DNA from 3 places in the Enterobacter sp. RHBSTW-00175 genome. Region 2 is predicted to be linked to each of the others. Evidence: predicted binding sites of a transcription regulator. Region 2 holds the regulator's gene; each other region holds the start of a gene.
What was found. The regulator LexA, encoded in region 2, represses DNA repair genes until DNA is damaged. The targets are predictions, from matches to a motif close to TNCTGTATGTACATACAGNA.

Region 1 (7,939 bases), 510 kb from region 2:
GCAAATCATCCCGCTGGAAAACGTTAATGACGATGTTTTCTCGCGCAAAATTATGGGTGACGGGATAGCGATTGTGCCTTCTCAGGGCGTGTTGCGCGCCCCGGCAGACGGTACTGTTGCGAATGTATTTGAAAGTGGTCATGCCCTAAGTCTGCTCACCGATGCCGGTGTCGAGCTGATATTCCATATCGGGATCGACACCATCAGGCTGCAAGGCGAGGGCTTCTCGGCAAAAGTGGCCGAAGGTCAGCACGTTAAGTGCGGCGACACGCTGATTGAATTCTCACTGGACACCATTACCGCCGCCGGGCTCGATCCGGTGGTCATGATGGTGGTCACTAACGGCGAACGCTTTTCGCTGACATCAGGTAATACCGACGATAAGAATCCAAATCCTCATATCATCATGACGCTTAAGGAGTCCGTGTAATGGAGAAATCCCTCCCGTTTCCGCAAGGTTTTTTATGGGGCGGCGCGATTGCCGCAAATCAGGCCGAAGGGGCATGGAATGTGGACGGTAAAGGGCCGTCCGTGGCTGATGCCATAACCTGGAAGCCTAACCTGTCCGTGAAGGATTACAGTGGCCATATGGCGCTGACCGACGAAAACATCCGCGACGCGTTTGAAGGTAAAAATGACGCGCTGTACCCGAAACGCCGCGGCATTGATTTTTATCATCACTATAAAGATGACATCGCGCTGTTTGCCGGGATGGGCTACACCGTGTTGCGCGTGTCGATTGCCTGGTCGCGTATTTTCCCGACCGGGGAAGATGCTGCACCAAACGAGGCAGGCCTGAAATTTTACGAGGAGATGTTCCGCGAGCTTCGCCGCCATAACATTGAGCCGCTGGTCACGCTTTCTCACTACGAAATGCCGCTGGCGCTGAGCGAAAAATACAACGGCTGGGTACACCGCAATGTGGTGGATGCCTTCGTGCGTTTCAGTAATGTCTGTTTCGACCGCTACAAAGATCTCGTGCGCTACTGGCTGACGTTTAATGAGATAGACAGTATCCATCGCCACCCGTTTACCACGGCAGGTATCCGCGAAGAGAAAAGTCTGCCGGGCAAAGCGAAACAGGATATCTACCAGGGGCTGCATCACCAGTTTGTTGCCTCTGCGCTGGTCACGCGCGACTGCCACGCTAAAATTCCGGGCAGCCAGGTCGGGTGTATGCTCACCAAACTCACCACCTACCCGCACAGCTGCCGCCCGGAAGATGTGGAAGCGACGCTGAAGAAAAATCTCGAGAACTACTTCTACGCGGATGTACAGGTGTTTGGTGAATATCCGCCGCTGATCCTGCGCGATCTGGCGCGTCGGGACATTCAAATTGAGATGCAGGCCGACGATCAGCGTATTTTGAAAGAAAATACCGTCGATTTCGTCTCTTTTAGCTACTACATGTCGATGACCGAATCGACACAGCCGGACATCGAGCGTATCCCCGGTAACACGGTTCTTGGGGTGAAAAACCCGTACCTGCCTGCCTCTGAATGGGGCTGGCAGATTGACCCGGTCGGGCTGAAGATCTCCCTGCTTGAACTGTACGACCGCTACCAGAAACCGCTGTTTATCGTTGAGAACGGCCTCGGGGCGAAAGATGTGGTCGAAAACGGCGAGATCCACGACAGCTATCGCATCGACTATTTCCGCGCCCACTTCGAGCAAACTTTGGCCGCTATTAATGAAGGGGTGGATGTGATGGGATTCACCACCTGGGGATGTATCGACATTATCAGCGCGGGCACGTCGCAGATGTCCAAGCGCTATGGATTTATCTATGTCGACCAGGACGATGAAGGCAACGGCACGTTAAAACGCCTCAAGAAAGACTCTTTCTGGTGGTACAAAAAAGTGATTGCCAGCAATGGCGCTGACATGAGCTAACCGGCCCGGCCGCAGGAATAACCGTGATAACGATAAAAAAATCGCTTAATAACAGTATGCTGCTGGTCGACAACGACCAGCGGGAGATGATCCTGTTCGGCAAGGGGATCGGCTTTGGCGCAAAACCCGGCACCAGCATCGATCTCGCGCAGGTAGAGAAAGTTTTCCTGCCGCTGAGCGACCTCAAATCCCGCCATTTTTTATCGTTAACGGACACCATTCCTGCGGCATTCTTCGATATCAGTCACGACATTCTTACCCTTGCACGCAGTCAGTGCGGGGACAGGCTCAATTCGGTGCTGCTCTTCACACTCGCAGAACATCTGCACTTTGCCGTGGAACGCTGCCGCAGCGGGCACCTCATCCACAATAAGCTCAGCTGGGAAGTGAAGCGCTACTACCCGCAGGAGTATGGCGTAGGGTTGCTGGCACGTGCGCAGGTGAACGATAAGTTTGACGTTGAGTTACCGGAAGACGAAGCAGTCAATATCGCTTTTCATCTGATCAACGCCAGCGGTCAGGATGACGACAGCAGCGCCCACCAGCAGGTTGAGCTGGTGAACCGTATCGCCGAAATCGTGCGCTATAAACTCGGTCAGGCGATTGATACGCAATCGGTGAACTATATGCGCTTTATTACTCATCTGCGTTACTTTGCCGAGCGGGTTCTGGCGGGGAAGATTGCGTTGAGTGAAACCGAGGATTTTTATCAGGAACTGATGCGCCATCGCCCGGATGCGATGACCGTAGCGTGGGTGATCCGCGACTATGTGCAGGATAAATATCAGCTCACCTTACCGAAAGATGAGCTGACATGGTTAAGCATTCATATTAGCCGCCTGATGGATGGGCAGGCGTAAAACGAGCGCCGGGGTTAACCCTGACGCAGATTCTGCGCGGCCTTCACCATATTCGCCAGCGCGGCGCGGGTTTCTGGCCAGCCGCGGGTTTTGAGGCCGCAGTCCGGGTTTACCCACAGACGCTCCGCCGGAATACGCTGTGCCGCTTTCTGCAACAGCGCCTCAATCCATTCCACGCTCGGTACGTTAGGGGAGTGAATATCGTAAACGCCCGGTCCGATTTCGTTCGGGTATTCGAACTCTTCGAAGGACTCCAGCAGCTCCATGTCTGAACGTGACGTCTCAATGGTGATCACATCGGCGTCCAGCGCAGCGATGGAATCCATGATGTCGTTAAATTCGCAGTAACACATATGTGTGTGGATCTGGGTGTCGTCCTTTGCGACGGCAGCGTTAATGCGAAACGCCTCAACGCCCCACGCCAGATAAGCATCCCAGTCGCTGCGACGTAGCGGTAAACCTTCACGCAGAGCCGGTTCGTCAATCTGGATAATACCAATCCCCACCGCTTCCAGGTCCGCCACTTCATCACGCAGCGCCAGCGCAATCTGCCTGGCGATAGTTTCGCGGGTCACGTCTTCACGCGGGAAAGACCAGCAGAGAATCGTCACCGGGCCGGTCAACATGCCTTTGACAGGTTTGTCGGTCAGGGACTGGGCGTACTTCGCCCACTCAACGGTGATTGCTTCCGAGCGGCTGACATCGCCGATCACCACCGGCGGCTTCACGCAGCGGGAGCCGTAGCTCTGCACCCAGCCGTTCTGGGTAAAGACGAAACCGTCCAGGTGTTCACCAAAATATTCCACCATGTCGTTGCGCTCGGCTTCACCGTGGACCAGCACGTCCAGTCCTAAACGCTCTTGCTCCACAATCGCCTGTTTGATGTGTTCGGCAATGCCGGTGCGGTAGTTGTTCGCATCCAGGTTGCCCTTTTTGAAGTCCAGACGCAGGCCGCGAATTTCAGTGGTCTGCGGGAATGAACCGATGGTGGTTGTCGGCCAGGCTGGCAGGTTAAAACGGGCGCGCTGGGCTTCGGCACGCACTTCATAAGCGCTCTGGCGCTGGCTGTCCTGGGCGGTGATGGCGGCCAGACGTTTTTCCACAGCCGCGTTATGTACGCGAGTCGAGTGGCGACGCGCCTGAATTGGAGCACTCCATTCGGTAATGGCGGCCGTGTCACCGCTGTTCAGCGCATCACGCAGCAGCGCCAGCTCTTCACATTTTTGCAGGGCGAACGCAAACCAGCTCTTCACTTCGGCATCCAGACGCGTTTCAACACTCAGGTCAATTGGGCTGTGCAGCAGCGAACAGGAAGAGGCCACCCACAGATCACGTTTACCGACAATCGCACTAATCTGGGCATACTTTTCTGTCAAATCAGCACGCCAGACGTTACGGCCATTCACCAGACCAGCAGAAAGCAGCCAGTCAGCAGGCAGACGTTTGTGCAGCTCCGCCACATCATCTTTACCGTGGACCAGGTCAACGTGCAGGCCCTGTACCGGCAGCGCGGTAATGGTATTGAGATTCGGGGTGACCCCTTCAAAATAGGTGGTCAGCAGCAGCTTCACCTGGCCTGTGAGCGCGTCATACGCGGGTTTAAAGGCGTTCAGCCACTCCGGCGGCAGCTCCAGTACCAGCGCAGGTTCGTCGATTTGCACCCACTCGATACCGCGTTTTGCCAGCTCCGCCAGCACCTGCTGGTATACCGGCAGGATATCGTTCAGCAGGCTCAGGCGGTCAAACTGCTCGCCCTTCACTTTACCCAACCACAGGTAGGTGACCGGGCCAAGCAGCACAGGCTTCACCTTGTGGCCCAGCGCCAGCGCTTCGTCCACTTCATCCAGCAGCTGCGTCCAGGTCAGTTTGAACTGCTGGCCTTTGACAAATTCCGGCACCATGTAGTGGTAGTTCGTGTTGAACCACTTGGTCATTTCTGCTGCTGCAGCGGGCTCACCGCTCGGCGCACGGCCACGGCCGATACGGAACAGGGTGTCGAGATCGACCGATCCATCGTTGTTCTGATGACGAGCCGGCACGTTGCCAAGCAGCAGGCTGGTAGTCAGAACATGGTCGTACCAGGCGAAATCGCCCACCGGCAGCAGGTCAATGCCCGCCTGTTTTTGCTGATCCCAGTGACGGGCGCGCAGCTCGCGGCCCACGGCCAGCAGCTCTTCACGGGTGGAGTTTCCTGCCCAGTAGCTTTCTTGCGCTTTTTTCAGTTCGCGACGCAGACCAACGCGAGGGAAACCGAGTGTGTGATTGCGGATTGTCATGGTGTACCCCTTGTGAAATTCGTTATTTAGACGTCCAGATGTTTACACTTCTATAATTGGCAGGTACTGTATATTCCTCAAGCGCAAAATGTTCATGCCGAAGTGAAGGACTTTCATGATCGAGATAAAACACCTGAAAACGCTACAAGCGTTGCGGAACTGCGGTTCTCTCGCAGCGGCTGCGGCCACGCTGCACCAGACCCAGTCTGCCCTTTCACACCAGTTCAGCGATCTGGAACAACGCCTCGGTTTCCGTCTTTTTGTGCGTAAGAGTCAGCCGCTGCGCTTTACCCCGCAGGGTGAGATTTTGCTGCAACTGGCAAATCAGGTGCTGCCGCAAATTGCCAGCGCGTTGCAGTCCTGCAACGAACCGCAGCAGACAAAATTGCGCATCGCCATTGAGTGTCATAGCTGTATACAGTGGCTGACCCCCGCGCTTGAGAACTTCCGCCAGAAGTGGCCGCAGGTGGAGATGGACTTTAAATCCGGCGTGACATTTGACCCACAGCCCTCGCTCCAGCAGGGCGAGCTGGATCTGGTCATGACCTCAGACATCCTTCCGCGCAGCGGCCTGCACTACTCGCCAATGTTTGATTATGAAGTGCGCCTGGTGCTGGCACCGGATCATCCGCTGGCCGCTAAAACACGCATCACGCCGGAAGATCTGGCCACGGAAACGCTGCTGATTTACCCGGTACAACGCAGTCGCCTGGATATCTGGCGTCACTTCCTGCAACCTGCAGGCATTAACCCGCAGCTGAAAAGCGTGGATAACACCTTGCTGTTAATTCAGATGGTTGCCGCCAGAATGGGTCTTGCGGCACTGCCGCACTGGGTAGTGGAGAGTTTTGAACGCCAGGGCCTGGTGGTGACCAAAACCCTGGGTGAAGGACTGTGGAGCCGGCTGTACGCTGCCGTGCGCGATGGCGAGCAACGTCAACCGATTACAGAAGCGTTTATTCGTTCAGCGCGGAACCACGCGTGCGACCATCTTCCGTTTGTGCGGAGCGCGGAGCGACCCAACGGCGATGTACCCACAGCGAAGCCAGGATCACCGTTCCCCCAATAATAAAGCTCGGCCAGTGCGGTTGCTCCTGCCAGATAGCCAGGTTGACCAGCAAACCCGCAGGCACATGCACGTTGTTCATGATCCCCAGCGTACCGGCGTCTACCTGCGTAGCGCCGTAATTCCACATGAAGTATCCCAGCCCTGAGGCCACCACGCCCAGCCAGACCAGAACGCCCCACTGCACGGAAGTGGTCGGTAGCTTTTGCGGGTTGCCGAGCATAAACCACGCCGCCACGGCAACAATAGCCGCCCCCATATAAAACCAGGCAAAGGCGTTATGCTGCGGCATCGGACGGGTTTCCATCAGGCGTTTGTAACCCACCATGCCAATGGCGAAACTGATGTTGGCCAGCTGCACAAACATCAGACCGGTCCAGAAGTGGTCGCTCACTTTGTCGTAGCGAATGATCGCCGCACCGACAACCGCCAGCAGCGCGCTCAGCGCATAGCCCCAACGCAGGCGACGCTTACTCAGCAGATCGTAAATCAGCGTGATATAGAGCGGTGTGAACACGGTAAACAGCAGGAATTCGGATACCGACAGGTAAACGTAAGCGCGGAAGCTGAACAGATACATGATACCGAGCTGCATTGCCCCCACCAGCATGTACAGCAGAATGGTTTTCAGCGATTGGCCACGCGTACGCAGAAACGGCAGGAATACCAGCGCCGCCAGCCCCACGCGCATCAGCACTGAGAAGTAACTGTCCACCGAACCCGCAAGGTATTCGCCAATCAGGCTAAAGGAGAAGGCCCACAGAATAGTGGTGATAATGAGTAGCGCCACAATGCTTGTCTCTCTGAAAGAAGGACAGGCATTGTAGCGAACTCTTTAGTTGACAACTGAGCAATAAACAACCAAATGAAGATTATTCAAGGAACAGCTTGCGCAGATAATTCGGCACGGCGTTGTCGGCATTAGAACCGATCACTTCCAGTTCCGGGTGCAGATCCTTCAGACGCTGGTGCGCGTTCTCCATGATGCAGCCTTTACCCGCCATCGAGAGCATTTCCGCATCGTTCATGCCGTCGCCGAAGGCGATGCAGTCTTTCAGTTCAAAGCCCATACGTTGTGCCACCGCTTCCAGCGCGTGACCTTTCGAGACGCCACCGGCCATCACTTCCAGGCAGGTCAGCGTAGAGAAGCTGACGTTAACACGGTCACCCCAGCGGGCGTTGATCGCCTGCTCCAGCGGGAGCAGCTCTTCGTGGCTTTCACAGGTGAAGAACACCTTGCTGATCCCTTCCGGCTCCAGCAGGCCTGGCTCATACAGGGTGTAGTTGAACACGGCCTCTTTGAAGAAACGCATTTCGTCCGGGCGATGGCGGTTCATAAACCACTCATCATCGCGATACACGTTGGTCACGATGTCCGGGTTGTTGTGCTCCACGCCGAACAGATCGGTGGCGATATCCCGGTCAAGGTTATGCGTGAAAATCAGGTTGCCATCGGTGTCGTGTACGCGCGCACCGTTGGAGGTGATCATGTAGGCTTTGATGCCCAGGTTATCGCGGATCTGCCCCACGTCCACGTGGTGGCGACCGGTGGCAAACACGAAGTTCACGCCACGGGCAGTCAGGAGCTTCAGGGTTTCTTTCGCAAAAGGCGATAAGGTGTGATCGGGGGAAAGCAGCGTGCCATCTAAGTCAGATGCAACAACCTGGTACATAGGGAAATTTAACCTCAATAGAAAATCAGTTATGCCTGTCGAAAAATTCGACAATAGCGTTGAGCGCGACTGAGCGCATGGTGTCCTTTTCGAAAAGGATCTCATGGTACGCACCGTTTATGACCCACGGTTTACCCCCTTCACAAGGGTGACCGGCGGCGGCACGCAGTT
Region 2 (7,939 bases):
TGCTGCGTTTGGCTGGTCGATTCCGATGGCGTTTGCGGCGGTCAGCGAAACCGTACCGCTCAGCTGTTGGCTGATGTTCCTGGCTAATATCCTGTGGGCCGTGGCGTACGATACCCAGTATGCAATGGTCGACCGCGACGATGACCTGAAAATTGGGATCAAATCGACGGCGATCCTGTTTGGCCGCCAGGACAAGCTGATTATCGGGATTTTGCAGGTAGCGGTACTGGCGCTGATGGTGGCGATTGGTCGCCTGAACGAGCTGAACTGGGAATTTTACTGGTCAGTGCTGATTGCCGGGATGCTGTTTGTATATCAGCAAAAGCTGATCGCGAAGCGCGAGCGTGAAGCCTGCTTTAAAGCGTTTCTGAACAATAACTACGTGGGCCTGGTGCTGTTTTTAGGGCTGGCGATGAGTTATTTTTCATAATAAAAAAGCAGCCAGATTGAAGTGAACCCCGAAAGTTGGACATCCAACGATTAGGGGTTTTGCGTTTCAATGGGCAGAAAAAAATACTCACCTGAATTCAAGCAGCAAGTCGTACTCCACTATCTGTTCAGCAGTGATGGTGCAAAGAAAACAGCGCGGTTGTTCGGCGTTGATCACGGAGCGGTCAGACGCTGGACTGAGCACTGGAAAGTGAATGGGATGGACAGTTTTACCATTCCTACCAGGGCTTACTCTGCCGAGTTTAAAGAGTCTGTCGTGCTCTGGATGCAGCAACACAACAAATCATCCCGGAAAGCTGCGGCGGAGTTTCGTATTGCAGCCGCTTGTACTGTCAGCAAATGGGAGCGTCTTTACCGTACTGGCGGTATCATTGCCCTACAGGATAAACCCAGAGGACGCCAGATGAAGTCAGGGAAGAACGAAACTTCAGATAAAGAACTTAATAATCCCCGTCCAGCGTTCCAGAACGCTGAGGAAGAACTTGAATACCTGCGTGTTGAGAATGCCTACCTAAAAAAGCTTCAGGCCTTGATTCGGGAAAAGCAGAAGACAAAGCAAAAATAATTACCGAATTGAGGCGAAACCATAACCTGAGAATGCTGCTTCATATAGCAGGATTACCTCGCAGCACGTACTACTGGCATGTCAAAGCAGATAGCCGTGGAGAGCGCTATGAGGGCGAACAGCAAAGAATAGCCGCACTGTTCCACTATCATAAAGGACGATATGGTTACCGGCGCATTACCCTGGCGTTGCGTAATGAAGGCTATGGCATTAATCATAAAACAGTACGGAAACTGATGCGCAAGATGGGGCTGGCCTCATGCCTGAGAAGCAAAAAGTATCAGTCATACAAAGGCACCTACGGTAAAGTAGCGCCAAATACCCTTGCACGTGATTTTAAGGCCAGCAGTCCAAACCAGAAATGGGTCACGGATGTGACAGAGTTCAACGTAAAAGGGACAAAGCTGTATCTGTCACCAGTGCTTGATCTGTATAACAGCGAGATAATAGCCTGGAATATGACGACGCATCCGGGAATGAATCTGGTCGAAAACATGCTCAGCAAAGCCGTCAAGAGGCTGAAACCGGGTGACAGACCGGTACTGCACTCTGATCAGGGTTGGCAGTATCAGATGGCACGGTATCAGGAGAAACTTAAAGCTAAAGGCATAGAACAAAGCATGTCGCGCAAAGGGAACTGTCTGGACAATGCAGTGATAGAAAATTTTTTTGGTCTGCTGAAAACAGAATGTTGGTACCACGAAGAGTTTGAAAATACAGACCATCTACGAAAAACGGTGGAAGAGTATATCCACTACTACAACAACGAACGAATCAAGCTAAAACTAAACGGCCTGAGTCCGGTACAATACCGAACCCAGGCCATGTCAGCCGCCAGTTAAGAACGTGTCCAATATATGGGGTTCACTTCAAGATGGCTGCTTTTTTATTTTCACCCTCTCCCTGTGGGAGAGGGCCGGGGTGAGGGCATCAGGCCGCGATTAACATCATTCGTCCTGCGTCGCGCTCTCAATCGTTAAACGCACATCAGACGTAATCAGATCAGCCAGCATCTGGTAAACCTTCAGCGTCTCTTCTGGCTCGGCATCGCCGGTATCACTGATAAACCCTTCATCACGCAGCGTCAGCACTAAAGAGCTGAATACCGCTTTGTCGAAGAATTCTGGCGCGTTAATGCCGTGCAGTACCGACAGGCGCTGTGCCAGCGTGCGGCTCTCTTTCTCAAGCGTGCCGCGGTTGATGGATGGGTTAGCACTCAACAACCAGAACGTAATGGCATAGCGTTGCAGGGTTTCACGCGCGCCAGCCGCCAGCAGTTGCAGGGTGCGGGAGCGAGATGGGTTGATATGCAGCTCGTCATTATTGACGGTGATAAGCCCCTGACGACGCAGCTCTTCGGTCAATTTATCCAGCTCTGCCGCCAGCTCGGTTTTACTCCAGCGCAGGAACAGCTCGGCTTTCAACATCGGATACAGCGCGTCGACATGACGCAGCAGGTCCTGACGAGAAATACGACGATGCTGGGTAATAATGGCGGCCATCAGCGAAGGCAGCATCAGCATATGCGCGATGTTGTTACGATAGTAAGTCATCAGCACCGCCTGCTCGCGCGGCAGAATGATGATGTCGCCAATCGTATCTTTCTCAACTTCGAACTTATTCATCTGCAAGGCATGATCGATAAGCTCGCTGGCGGTTGCGGCAGGCGCCGTCGAGTCCACTGAGTACGGAACATTCCGCATAATGTCCAGATAGCAATCGAGCTGCTCGGTAAGCTGTTCACGGGTCAGTGAACGCTGACGCGATGCCAGCAGCGCAGTACAGCACAGGTTCATGGCGTTGGCCGCACCTGCGTTGTTAATACGCACCATCAGCTCGGCGGCAATGCCGTTCACCGTTGGCGTCAGCCATGCAGGGCGTATCGCTTCGATAGGGTCGATAGACTCGCGCCATTCCGGGACATGGTGGTTAAGGTAGTTCATCAGCGGCATTGGCTCGCCGAAGTTCACGTAGCCCTGACCCAGATTACGCAGCTTGCTCAGACCACGCAGCATCTGTGGCAGGCTCTCTTTCTCTTTGGTCGCACCGCGCAGCTCTTTGGCGTACGTTCCCACTTCCATCACGTGCTCGTAACCGATGTAAATCGGCACCAGCGTAATTGGGCGGGTACCGCCGCGCAACATGGCCTGGATAGTCATCGACAGCGTGCCGGTTTTCGGATCAAGCAGGCGGCCAGTACGGGAACGCCCACCTTCCACGAAATACTCAACGGAATAACCACGGCTGAACAGCTCGCCCAGATATTCGCGGAATACGGTGGAATAGAGCTTGTTACCTTTGAAGGTACGACGAATAAAGAAGGCACCAAGGCGGCGGAAAATCGGCCCTGCTGGCCAGAAGTTCAGGTTAATACCGGCCGCGATGTGCGGTGGCACCAGACCCTGATGATAAAGCACGTAGGAAAGCAGCAGGTAGTCCATGTGGCTGCGGTGGCAGGGCACATAGACAATTTCGTGGCCGTCATGTGCCAGCTGGCGCACGCGCTCGGCGTTGTGGACGTTGATCCCCTGATAGAGGCGGTTCCACGTAAAGCTCAGAATACGATCGGACAGGCGAATCATCTCGTAGGAGAAGTTCGCGGCGATCTCTTCCATCAATGCGATGGCGTTCTGCTGTGCTTTCTCATGCGAAATCTTCTTGCTGCGCGCTTCGTCTTCCACGGCGCGGGCAATGGCTTTAGACGCCAGCAATTTATTGAACAGGTCCTGACGCGCCGGGAGGCGCGGCCCTACGGCTGCAAGACGCTGGCGCGCAAAGTGCATACGTGCCACGCGAGCCAGTTTTTGCGCGATGATTTTATCCGTACCGTGTTCATCTGCCATACGGCGCAGCGACACAGAAGGAGAGAAACGCACGAAGCTATCGCGACCAAGCCAGGACACCGCGAAGAATTTCTGGATACCGTTGAGCATCCGCAGCGGTGGGTTTTCTTCCCCTTTTTCGCGACCTGGGCGACGACCAAACATCACCGATACCGGCACCATCTGCACATCCAAATCAGGATTGCTGCGGTGTAGATCGAGGTAGTCGTGGAACAGCTTGATGGACTCTTCTTTTGGCGTGTAATAGGTAAACACACGCGGCCCGCCGTGAATGAACACGTAGCGCGGCAGCAGAGTACCGTCGATCTCCAGTGGTTCAAGCGGATCGGGTAAATCATGCGCCAGACACTGGGCGCGGAGCGTGAGCAAGTCTGCCTTCGAGTTGTAAGGCAAAACATACATAATAGGGCGAGAGGTATCGAGCCCTAATTCCAGCGCGGGTTCTGCTGGGATAGACTTGCTTTTTACCAGAACGGTTAATGGTAAATTAAGTAATTTGTAGTAAATTCGTGGCCAGCCGGACATAAACGATGTAAAGCCTCTGGTTAATAATGCAATTGCGGCGCAAGGATAACAGAAAGCGCGCAAAATTTCTGTTGTTACCCGTCATACTTCAGGCGGCAGTAAACGCACTGCGTCTATAGTTACTGACGCTATTTCTAATAAAAGGTTCTTTTAATGGCCAATAATACCACTGGGTTAACCCGAATCATCAAAGCTGCCGGCTATTCATGGAAAGGTTTCCGTGCCGCGTGGATCAATGAAGCCGCTTTTCGTCAGGAAGGCGTTGCCGCAATCGTTGCGGTAATCATTGCCTGTTTCCTTGATGTTGATGCCATAACGCGCGTTCTTCTTATTGGTTCTGTGCTTCTGGTGATGATAGTGGAAATTCTCAATAGCGCTATTGAGGCGGTAGTTGATCGTATTGGCTCTGATTTCCATGAGCTCTCTGGTCGTGCAAAAGATATGGGGTCTGCCGCCGTGTTGCTGGCGATTATCACTGCGGTTATCACCTGGGTCACGCTGCTTTGGTCGCATTTCCGATGAGCCTCGAGGAATAATTAAGTCCCTGGTTTTTTGTGCAGTTTTTGGTTCCAAAATCACCTTTGACTGTATATACTCACAGCATAACTGTATATACACCCAGGGGGCGGAATGAAAGCGTTAACGACCAGGCAGCAAGAGGTGTTTGATCTCATCCGGGATCATATCGGCCAGACAGGAATGCCACCTACGCGTGCGGAAATCGCGCAGCGTCTGGGTTTCCGTTCTCCAAATGCTGCCGAGGAACACCTTAAAGCGCTGGCGCGTAAAGGCGTGATTGAGATTGTTTCTGGCGCTTCACGCGGCATCCGTCTGCTGGTAGAAGAAGAGACGGGCATTCCGCTGGTTGGCCGTGTCGCGGCAGGTGAACCTTTGCTCGCACAACAGCATATTGAAGGTCACTATCAGGTCGATCCTGGCATGTTCAAACCGAGTGCAGATTTCCTGCTGCGCGTTAGCGGCATGTCCATGAAAGATATCGGTATTCTCGATGGCGATCTGCTGGCGGTTCATAAGACTCAGGATGTGCGCAACGGCCAGGTGGTGGTGGCGCGTATTGATGACGAAGTTACCGTTAAGCGCCTGAAAAAACAGGGAAATACTGTGCAACTGCTGCCGGAAAACAGCGAATTCTCCCCAATCGTGGTGGATCTTCGCGAACATAACTTCTCCATTGAAGGTCTGGCGGTTGGCGTCATCCGCAACGGAGAATGGCTGTAATCTCCCCCTGACAGGCTACGGAGCCTCCGTAGCCTGATTCATTTCCCACTCCCGGTATTTTTCATGTCACTGCTGACTGCTTCCGATAAGGCATTGTGGCGTCTTGCACTGCCGATGATTTTTTCCAATATCACCGTTCCGCTGTTGGGGCTGGTCGATACGGCGGTTATTGGTCATCTGGATTCACCGGTGTATCTGGGTGGCGTGGCGATTGGCGCAACGGCAACCAGCTTCCTCTTTATGCTGCTGCTTTTTTTACGCATGAGCACCACCGGGTTAACGGCACAGGCGTTTGGCGCAAAAGATCCCCTGCGTCTGGCGCGTGCGCTGGTACAGCCGTTAATTCTGGCGCTGGGTGCGGGTGTACTTATCGTTCTGCTGCGTACACCACTGATTGAGCTGGCATTACACATTGTAGGTGGCAGTGAAGCGGTGCTGGAGCAGGCACGGCTTTTCCTTGATATTCGCTGGCTAAGCGCACCGGCATCTCTGGCGAATCTGGTTCTGCTGGGCTGGTTGCTGGGCGTTCAGTATGCCCGTGCTCCCGTTATCCTGCTGGTTGTCGGGAACGTCCTGAACATAGTGCTCGACCTCTGGCTGGTTATGGGGTTGCACATGAATGTGCAGGGCGCGGCGCTGGCAACGGCTATTGCCGAGTACGGCACGCTGATTATCGGGTTGTGGATGGTCTGGCGTGTTCTGGTTATGCGGGGCATAACACCTGCACTGCTGAAGGCTGCCTGGCGCGGCAATATCCGCAAGCTGCTGGCGCTTAACCGCGACATCATGCTGCGCTCGCTTTTGCTGCAACTGTGCTTTGGCACTCTGACGGTCTTTGGCGCGCGGCTTGGCCCGGAAATCGTTGCTGTCAACGCGGTGTTAATGACGCTGCTGACCTTTACCGCCTATGCCCTCGACGGCTTTGCCTACGCGGTAGAAGCCCATTCCGGGCAAGCGTATGGCGCGCGCGAAAGCGGGCAATTACATGATGTCTGGCGTGCTGCATGTCGTCAGGCTGGACTGGTGGCGCTGGCATTTGCACTCATCTACGCCTGCTTTGGTGAGTATATTGTTGCGCTGCTCACGTCATTACCTGCACTGCGTGAGCTGGCAAGCCACTACATCATCTGGCAGGTGATCTTACCGGTTGTGGGCGTCTGGTGTTATTTACTCGACGGGATGTTCATTGGCGCAACGCGTGGCGCGGAAATGCGTAACAGCATGGCGGTCGCGGTGGGTGGGTTTGGTTTAACGCTGCTCACGGTGCCGTATCTGGGGAATCATGGGTTATGGCTGGCCCTCGCGGTCTTTCTTCTTCTTCGTGGCCTCTCGCTGGCGTTTATCTGGCGTCGTCACTGGAAAAATAATACCTGGCTTTCATCTCGTCACGACATCTCCTGATGGTAAAAGATTCTGAATAAATTCCTGAGTGCCAGATGCTCAACTAAAATTGTTATCACGTCCAGCATGAAATGAAGGTTTTGGGCGGCCCTTTCACTCTTTAACGATGAGGACCTGATGATGAATAAAGACGAAATCAGCGGCAACTGGAAACAGTTCAAAGGTAAAGCGAAAGAGCAATGGGGTAAGCTGACAGATGACGATATGACGGTCATCGAAGGAAAGCGCGATCAGCTTGTCGGTAAAATTCAGGAACGCTATGGCTACGCCAAAGATCAGGCGGAGAAAGAAGTCGGCGACTGGGAAAAGCGTAACGACTATCGCTGGTAGACCGGTAATACCCGCAAGTACAAGGATGTACACCCTGAGGGCGGCCCTGAGCCGCCTTATCTTTTGCCGTTAGCGCGGTTTTTTCTTTACCAGAATGGAGTGGTCATGCTGGCACGCATCCTGATGGCTGCATGATTCGACTTCCACGCACGCAGAGCATAATCCGTGTGCTTCAATCACATTATGGCGCAGGGCGAAGCCCATTTTGGCTGCCAGCGTATGCATAATGTCTTCAACACCTTCTGCACACTCTTCTTTCACCACGCCGCAGCGGTCGCAGATAAACATGGCCGAGGTGTGGGTAGGCTGATCAAATAAATGGCACAGCACATAGCTGTTTGTTGATTCGACCTTGTGCACAAAGCCCTGCTCCAGCAGGAAATCCAGCGCGCGATAGACGGTAGGCGGCTTGGCCTGCGGCTCGCTTGCGCGCAGCAGGTCGAGTAAATCATACGCACTGATGGCGCCCTGTTGCAGGCTCATCAGACGCAATACTTCAAGGCGCTGTGGGGTCAGGCGCACATTGCGTTGCGCACAGAGCTTTTCAGCTTGCGCCAGCAGCTCTTTTGTGGACTTATCCATTTAG
Region 3 (7,939 bases), 2.7 Mb from region 2:
CGCCCAGGCGATATTCAGTCGCGACCACACTTCCTGCGGGAGCGTCAACTCTTTACCCAACATACGCTGGATTAAAGGCTTTTTCATGACCCACTGGCTGATCAGCAGCGCACCAGCAAAGAGGGCATAAATGACCGTGACCTTCCATTTAATAAATTCATCGTTATGGAAGAACAGGGTTAACCCGCCAAACACGGCGACCAGAACGAACGTGATCAACGCCATTTTTTCAACTTTGCGATAACGCACCCAGCTGTAGATAAGCACGATAGCGGTTGCGACGATCAGCGCCGTTGTGGCGGCATAAATGTCGTAGAGCTTATAAAACGCGAAAAATACGACAAGGGGTAAAAAATCAAGAAACTGCTTCATTCTGTGATTCCATCTTCTTCGTTGAGCCGGGTACAGCGACATACCCGGCCATCATGATTACTGACGAATTAACATATACAGGCGGAACAAGTAGACCAGCAATACCGCTGAAATCAGATTGCTCAGCGTATTGGCCACTACCGCGCCAACGTTTGGCGTGAGTACGGCAAAGTTTGGTGCAAACAGCAGCAAAAGCGTTTTGGCCAGCAACCAGCCGATTACTGCTGGAGCAACCAGGCGCATATTAGACCATGCCAGTTTTATGCTGCTGCGCATAGCGACGAATATTCCCATTTTATCCTGCACAACCATCACGGGTGCGAAGGAAAGAACAATCGCCAGAAGAACGCCAGGTACAACGACCAGCATAATGCCAATCTGAACCAGCATCGTGGTTAAAAAGATAAGGATGAACAACTTCGGTAAAACCGGTGCGCTGGCACCGATAGCGCGTAGGGCACTAACACGCTGTCCCGCAGACACCAGCTGGATCATCAGCAGAACCCCGCCTGCCAGAACGGCGTTGCCAATCAGGCCGGAGAAGGTTGATGCAGCAGATGCCCGCAGCAGGATTTGCTGCTGTTCGGGAGTCATGTTTTGCACCAGTTCAAATAGGCCCACGCTGCCTGCAAGATTGTCGCCCTGACTCAGGCTGGCAATCTGGTCATCACTGGGTGAAAACGCATGGCCAAGCACCACCGTGATAAACGCACATAGCAACGCTATCAGTAAAAAGGTAATGAACTGATTGCGGAAAAAATTCCCCGTGTCACGGTAGACAGACTTCGCCGTGATAGACATGCACTCTCCTTGAGTATTGCAGGTGTTAATTAGCCGGCAATTGTACACCGGATAAGTCTGCGGTGGCAGCATCAAGCCTTGTATGGAAAAGCATATCTTTGTAAAGCGGAGGTAATCCGTAGCGTGCTCTGGCTCGATTACAGGCCTCATTGACCTGCCCATCCTCGCCAGACATTGAAAGTTCGCGGCAGTGTGTCGGCACATCTGCAAATAAGGGCGCATCAAATCAAACTGTGAAACAGCTCAATTATCCAGCCGCTGAAAAGAGAACAAGAGGGGGAAAGCGGAATATTTTGTTACTGTGAAAAGGCAAAAATTGACTTAGAGACGATTTACTCCTTTCTGATTAGTTATGAAAAATTAACTCAGATCAATGAATGTTAAATTACTGGTTTTTATGTGATCTGTGTTAGATCACTTATTACTCATTTGTGAGTATATTCTGCTCCGAAATAAAACCACAACGATGGAGCGGATATGAAAAAATTAGCAGTGGCAGCCCTTATCTTAAGCAGTATCTCTGGCGGCGCGTACGCGCATGAAGCAGGCGAATTCTTTATTCGCGCAGGTTCGGCAACGGTTCGACCAACGGAAGGTTCCGATAATGTGTTGGGTAAACTGGGTGGCTTTAACGTCAGTAACAACACCCAACTGGGCCTGACGTTTACCTATATGGCAACCGAAAATATCGGGGTAGAACTGTTAGCCGCAACACCATTCCGTCATCACGTTGGCACCGGGCCTACCGGTAATATCGCGACGGTTAACCTGTTGCCGCCAACCTTAATGGCGCAATGGTATTTTGGTGATGCCAGCAGCAAGGCGCGTCCTTATATTGGTGCGGGCGTAAACTACACCACGTTCTTTAATGAGAAGTTTAACGATACCGGTAAAGATGCGGGTCTTTCAGATCTCAGCCTGAAAGATTCCTGGGGTGTGGCGGGACAGGTCGGGCTGGATTACCTGATTAACCGCGACTGGCTGATTAATATGTCCGTCTGGTATATGGATATCGACACGGATGTGCGCTTTAAAGCAGGCGGCGAACAACAGAGCGTTAGCACCCGTCTGGATCCGTGGGTATTTATGTTCTCGGCGGGTTATCGTTTCTGAGTATCACAACCACCTGCCAGGCAGGTGGTTGATCTACGCTTTGTAGCACAACACCTCATCGAACAACCAGCACCGAACAGGTGGCATGACGAACAACAACCGCCGCATTTGACCCTAAAAGGTAGGTCGAAATATCAGGGCGATGAGAGGCAATGATAATCAAATCGGCACTGATGGAATCCGCCAGCTTCAGTATCTGATCTTTAGGTGAGCCTGAAATGGCATGGGTATGCACTTTGTCTGCGGGCAAGTTGAACTGTTTAACCACCTCATCCAGCTTAGCAAGCGCTTGTTGCTGTATCTCCGCCAGTTTCGGCGTTTCAATCGAATAAGCCAGCCCCAGTGACGAGTAATAAGGCATAGACGGAATAACCGTCAGAAAATGCACACTTGCGTTGCCGATTGCTGCGTTCGCCTGAACATAGGGGATCACCCGATCGGTCAGGCGATTTTCGGAAATATCGAGAGGAACCAAAATGGAATGAAACATGCCGCACCTCCTGTTTGTTTTTTGTCCGCTTTAAGTCTAGCCCGCCGAAACATCGCCGGTGAGATTAGCGCGCAAAATGGGAGCCAGGGCATTTTTCAGGTGTGTTCAGGTAAAATTCAGTGCGCCCCGGAACGGGGCGCGAAGGGATTATTTCTGAATCAAATAGCGAATGGTAGGACCATCCTGTTGAATATCCAGCACCGTATAGCCGTGGTTTCTGGCATCCAGAGGAATGTTGTTAATGGATTGCGGACAATCGCTCACCACTTCCAGAATTTCCCCTTTCTTAAGCTGAGGCAGGGCTTCAAGCGTTGCGACAGCCGGATAAGGGCAAGGCTCGCCGACCATATCCAGGCGATAGTCAGGTACAATCTCTTTCATGCGATATTCTCCTGGGGGTGAGTCTTAGTGGCCTTGCGGCGAAAAAAGCGTTTTTCCTGGGCGACAACCAGCAGAAATGCAATCAGCAGCAGGGCGTATGTCACAAGTAAACCGCCCAGCGGACCAAAGGTGTTCAGCAGGTTAACTTTGTCCCAGTTGGTTGCCAGAACCGGGGATAAATCATCCCAGAAGTACGCCAGCACCGTAGAGCCAATCACATTGCCCAGTCCAACCCACCAGTAATGCACCTGGCCTTCTACCGCACGATACATCCAGCCCGTTTCACATCCACCGGCCAGCACAATCCCGAAACCAAACAGTAAACCGCCGATCACCGCATTGGGACCAGCCCACATGATTTTCGGTTCAACGCCGAGCTGCACGTAACTGAAAATACCGATAGCGCTGACCGCCATCCCGGCAATAATGGCTTTTGCCATCATTGTACGGCCGGTTATCCACATATCGCGAAATGCTGAAGTGAAGCAGATCTGCGCACGTTCTATCAGTAAGCCAAATCCAACGCCGAACAGCATTGCCAGGCCCAGTTTCGGCTGGTTAAGGGCGGTGCATAATGCCCAGGCCAGCATGGCGAAAAAGACCAGCATCCCGAGTCGAAATCGACGACGCGCCTGATCGGGTTTTTGTGTCAGTGGCGAGGCGGCGCTGACTTTAGTCATTTTCACCGGAATGCGGAAGAAGGGCAGTAGCGTAAAGCGCGCGCCAAAGTAAGAGCCAATGGCCGTTGCCACGGCAAAGAACCAGGCATGAAGTGAAAACTGAGGAATACCGGTAAAGAAGGCTGCCAGGTTGCAGCCCATCGCCAGGCGGGCGCCAAAGCCTGCGATAATACCGCCTGCGACGGCCTGCATAATGCGGATCCGGCTTTTTGGCATTCGTAGCTTCACGTTGTTTGCCCACAGCGCGGCAGCAAAACAGCCCCCAAACATGCCGATAATCATCATCCCGTCGATACGGGTCAGGGGAGTACCATCCAGATGAATCAGTTTAAAATAGCCCCACTCTTCGGTATGCACGCCCGCGAGCTGTAATAATTGCCCACCCCAACGGGTAAACTCACCCGTTACCGCCCAGAAGGTGCCGGTGATCCCGAAATAGTAGGTAGAGAGAATGCCCGCGGCGATAACCGCCGGAACCGGAGACCAGAACTTAACCAGGTAAGTCTGTTTGAAATGATGCCATGTCATGACTGTGCCTCTGAACTCAGAAGGTGTATGTGGATTTAACGGGCTGGAATATATAGTTCTTTTTCTTTCTCCAAAACCTCTCCAAAACTTTTCTCCAAAATACCTGCCTTTTTAATGACCTCAATCATCAAAACTTCATGCTCTGGTACGCAAGGGATATTCAAAAATTAAATGACAAGCCTGGTAAACTCTTTCCCTCGCTCAAGACGCTCTGATAATGAATGCTGTTCGTGAAACTATGCAGGTAACCGTCTTTGATATCTGAGGATTTCATTTTTGCAATATCATCCCGGCGCTGGCCGGTAGGCTGATTGCCAACGGACTGGATAGAAAACAGATGGCGCTCATTTACGATGTTGCCGTTTTGCACTTTATACAAGAAATTTCCGGCGGGCGGAAAGTCACGGTTTACAGGCAGGCATATCATCAATTGACTGCCTGCTGGTATTGAAGACCATCAAGTGAAGACTAAGCTTCAAGCCACATATCAGCTTCTTCAAACATCTCCTGCACGACCCTGCTTATCTGCTCCTTTTCATGCTTGCTCGCATCAGTGTTGATCGCTGGAAGCGTCATCATTGGTTTAACGCGAACGTCTGCATCCGGGAAAACGCGGCAAATCCTCTTTGTTAACTCATCCAGAATGATGTTTTTTGCACCTGGCAGGCCTTCGAAATTGCGTTTGTCGTAAACGAGTTCTACGAACATAACCTTTCCTTAGAATGTGAAATAGTCTTGGCTTGATCTGTAACCCTAAAAATACCACTGTACATGTATACAGTCAATGGGTGGGTAAGGAAACAACTCGTACCCACCCCACCTGACATCCGAACTTCGCTTTGACAAGCAGAGTAACAGCAATACTCTGATATCACTTTTAGCCCTATAGTGATGTTTTTTATGGCAGTACTTGATTCATCCTCTGACATCGAACAGCCAAGGGGGTGCGACGAAAAGGCAGGAAAAAAGCCTTCTCGTTCGCGTCATCTACATCGTCAGCACAATTTTTCCGACGTTAAGGCCATCTTCCATACGCTGGTGAGCTTTACTGGCTTCCGCCAGCGGGAATACGCTGTCAATCACCGGGTTCAGCCCATCCTTACCGAAGCGAGTTAACCAGCACTCTCTAAAGCGGCGGGACATCTCATGTTTCACTTCTTGCGAACGCGATTTCATTACCGTACCGATAATCTGCAGATGGCGGTACAACACCCGATCCAGCGGTATCTTCGCGTTTTCAATCCCCCCCATGATGCCAATCTGCACCAGACGTCCACCAAAGTTGAGTGCATTCACGTTTCGTTCAAAATAAGGCGCGCCAATAAAATCGAGAATAAGATCAACCCCCTTGTTATCCGTAATGCTGGCGACAACTTCCGAGAAGTCTTCTGTCGCGTAATCAATGGCGTGATCAGCACCCAGATGGTGAACGAGATCGTGTGCTGCAGCATTCGCGGTGGTGATTACCGTCGCGCCTGTCGCGTGCGCCAGTTGCACGGCGGCACCTCCCACACCGCCGGCCCCGGCGTGGATCAGTACCGTTTCCGTGGGTTTCAGTTTCCCCAGATGGATAAGTGCTTCATGGGCGGTTACAAAGACCTCGGTAATGGCCGCCGCATGGATATAGTCCATACCTTCCGGCACTGGCATAGCCATCCGGTAATCGATACGGGCCATTTCCGCGTAAGCCCCGCCCCCGACGATACCCATAACACGGTCACCCACGTTATAGCCTTTTACATTCTCCCCGACGGCAATAACGTCACCGGCGATTTCCAACCCCATAATCGTCGAGTCTCCAAAATCAGGACGGCCATACCCGCCGCGTCTGTGGGTGAGGTCGGCCCGGTTAACTCCCGCGGCCCGCGTGCGGACCAGCAGATCATTGGGGCGCAACTGTGGGTCTGCGACTTCACTGATGTGAAGTACATCTGCCGGACCGAATTGATCAAAAGTGATTGCTTTCATGGTTCTGTTTCCTGAAATAAGAAGATGGATAACCCGTCATTCAGGCCTGTTCGTCAAACGTGGCATTGGCATAGCCAGACGCGGTAATCGCTGCCGGAAAGCCTGCGTAAAACGCCATGTGCGTAATCAGGGCGGAAATTTCTGTTTTGGTCAGACCGTTTTCAATGCCGCGACGCAAGTGGGCCGGTAGCTCATTGGAGTGATTCAGCGCAATGAGACAGGCGATGGTAACCAGACTACGGTCGCGCGGTGCCAGGTCCGGATCTGTCCAGACATCGGAATACAGCGGTTGCTCAACGAAGTCGGAAAGTTTAGGGGTAAATGCGCGGGCAGCTTCGCGCGGACGAGTAAAATCAACAGGTTTCATGGTCAGTTCCTCTTATAATCTGTAATTAATGCCAGTGTGTTTTAGATTTGGCTGATGAATTTATTCACCAGGTAATGGCCGATACCTTCCCGGCCACCCTCAGATCCATGCCCACTTTCTTTCATGCCGCCGAAAGGCAGTTCCGTCGCCACCATGCGGTACTGATTAATGCCGATCATTCCGGCTTCAAGGCCATCGCCAACATCCAGCACGGTACGGGCGTCACGCGTAAAAGCGTAAGCTGACAGGGCATACGGCAGGCGGTTTGCTTCTGCCAGCCCATCCTCAAGCACGTCGAACGGACGCATAACGGCAATCGGGCCAAAGGGTTCTTCGTGCATGATCCGCGCCTCCATCGGCACATCGGCAAGCACCGTGGGTTCAAAGAAAAAGCCCGGACGGTTGAGCCGTTTCCCGCCAGTGAGCACTTTCGCGCCCTGCGCGACAGCATCGGCAATCAGCGCTTCCATTTTTTCCAGCTGGCGGAGATTCGCCAGTGGCCCCACCTGCGTGTTTTCCGCCATGCCATCGCCGATAACGAGTTGCTCCGTCGCACTCACGAAGCGTTCGACAAACTGCGTGTAAACACCACGCTGAATCAGAAAGCGGGTTGAAGATATACAGATTTGGCCGGTGCCCCGGAACCGGTTAGCCGCCCCGCCAGCCGCCGCCGCGTCAATATCAGCATCTGCAAAGACCAGTACCGGCCCATGGCCGCCCAGTTCCAGGGTAATCGGTTTAACACCAGCGGCGGCACGCTGAGACAGTAGTCGACCTACCGGTACAGAACCGGTGAATGCCACTTTGCGAATAACCGGTGAGGCGATAAGAGTGGCGGAAACCTGATCTGGCACGCCAAACACAATTTGCAGTACGCCTTTAGGCAAACCGGCATCATCCAGGCAACGTGCCAGCGCCAGCGCCGTCGCCGGGCTCTCTTCACCGGGTTTCAGGATCACGCTACAACCTGCGGCCAGTGCTGCTGATAATTTGCGTGCCGGGGTAATGGCCGGGAAATTCCACGGAGTGAAGGCGGCGACCGGGCCGATGGGCTCTTTTTTGACCAGTTGCAGTACACCGGGGCGATTTGACGGTACAACGCGTCCATCAATGCGGCGGGCTTCCTCCGCAAACCATTCAAAATAGTCGGCTGCACGCAGTACTTCGTCGCGGCTTTCAGCCAGGGGTTTCCCTTCTTCCAGCGTCATCAACGAGGCAATATGTTCAGCGCGTTCGCGC

Region 1: a site for LexA is predicted at 5,094-5,113, ahead of metR (HTH-type transcriptional regulator MetR). Genes of this name have one in related genera too.
Region 3: a site for LexA is predicted at 5,129-5,148, ahead of HV107_RS24620 (DinI-like family protein). Genes of this name have one in related genera too.

What each region holds. Positions count from the first base shown of each region.
Region 1 covers NZ_CP055930.1:1,922,510-1,930,448, forward strand. Annotated here, with positions in the region: gene HV107_RS09080 (beta-glucoside-specific PTS transporter subunit IIABC) at 1-430, shown strand, start outside; gene HV107_RS09085 (glycoside hydrolase family 1 protein) at 430-1,893, shown strand; gene HV107_RS09090 (PRD domain-containing protein) at 1,917-2,753, shown strand; gene metE (5-methyltetrahydropteroyltriglutamate--homocysteine S-methyltransferase) at 2,768-5,029, opposite strand; gene metR (HTH-type transcriptional regulator MetR) at 5,145-6,098, shown strand; gene HV107_RS09105 (carboxylate/amino acid/amine transporter) at 5,986-6,885, opposite strand; gene yigL (sugar/pyridoxal phosphate phosphatase YigL) at 6,968-7,768, opposite strand; gene pldB (lysophospholipase L2) at 7,794-7,939, opposite strand, start outside.
Region 2 covers NZ_CP055930.1:2,432,524-2,440,462, forward strand. Annotated here, with positions in the region: gene ubiA (4-hydroxybenzoate octaprenyltransferase) at 1-430, shown strand, start outside; one part of gene HV107_RS11495 (IS3 family transposase) at 500-962, shown strand; one part of gene HV107_RS11495 (IS3 family transposase) at 962-1,857, shown strand; gene plsB (glycerol-3-phosphate 1-O-acyltransferase PlsB) at 1,963-4,383, opposite strand; gene HV107_RS11505 (diacylglycerol kinase) at 4,537-4,905, shown strand; gene lexA (transcriptional repressor LexA) at 5,014-5,622, shown strand; gene dinF (MATE family efflux transporter DinF) at 5,686-7,023, shown strand; gene HV107_RS11520 (CsbD family protein) at 7,144-7,353, shown strand; gene zur (zinc uptake transcriptional repressor Zur) at 7,423-7,935, opposite strand.
Region 3 covers NZ_CP055930.1:5,085,118-5,093,056, reverse strand. Annotated here, with positions in the region: gene HV107_RS24655 (septation protein A) at 1-372, opposite strand, end outside; gene HV107_RS24650 (YciC family protein) at 430-1,173, opposite strand; partial or broken gene HV107_RS27445 (YkgJ family cysteine cluster protein) at 1,199-1,372, opposite strand; gene ompW (outer membrane protein OmpW) at 1,651-2,286, shown strand; gene uspF (universal stress protein UspF) at 2,342-2,776, opposite strand; gene yedF (sulfurtransferase-like selenium metabolism protein YedF) at 2,924-3,157, opposite strand; gene yedE (selenium metabolism membrane protein YedE/FdhT) at 3,154-4,365, opposite strand; gene HV107_RS27565 (hypothetical protein) at 4,526-4,744, opposite strand; gene HV107_RS24620 (DinI-like family protein) at 4,834-5,073, opposite strand; gene HV107_RS24615 (NAD(P)H-quinone oxidoreductase) at 5,353-6,333, opposite strand; gene HV107_RS24610 (carboxymuconolactone decarboxylase family protein) at 6,374-6,700, opposite strand; gene HV107_RS24605 (NAD-dependent succinate-semialdehyde dehydrogenase) at 6,742-7,939, opposite strand, start outside.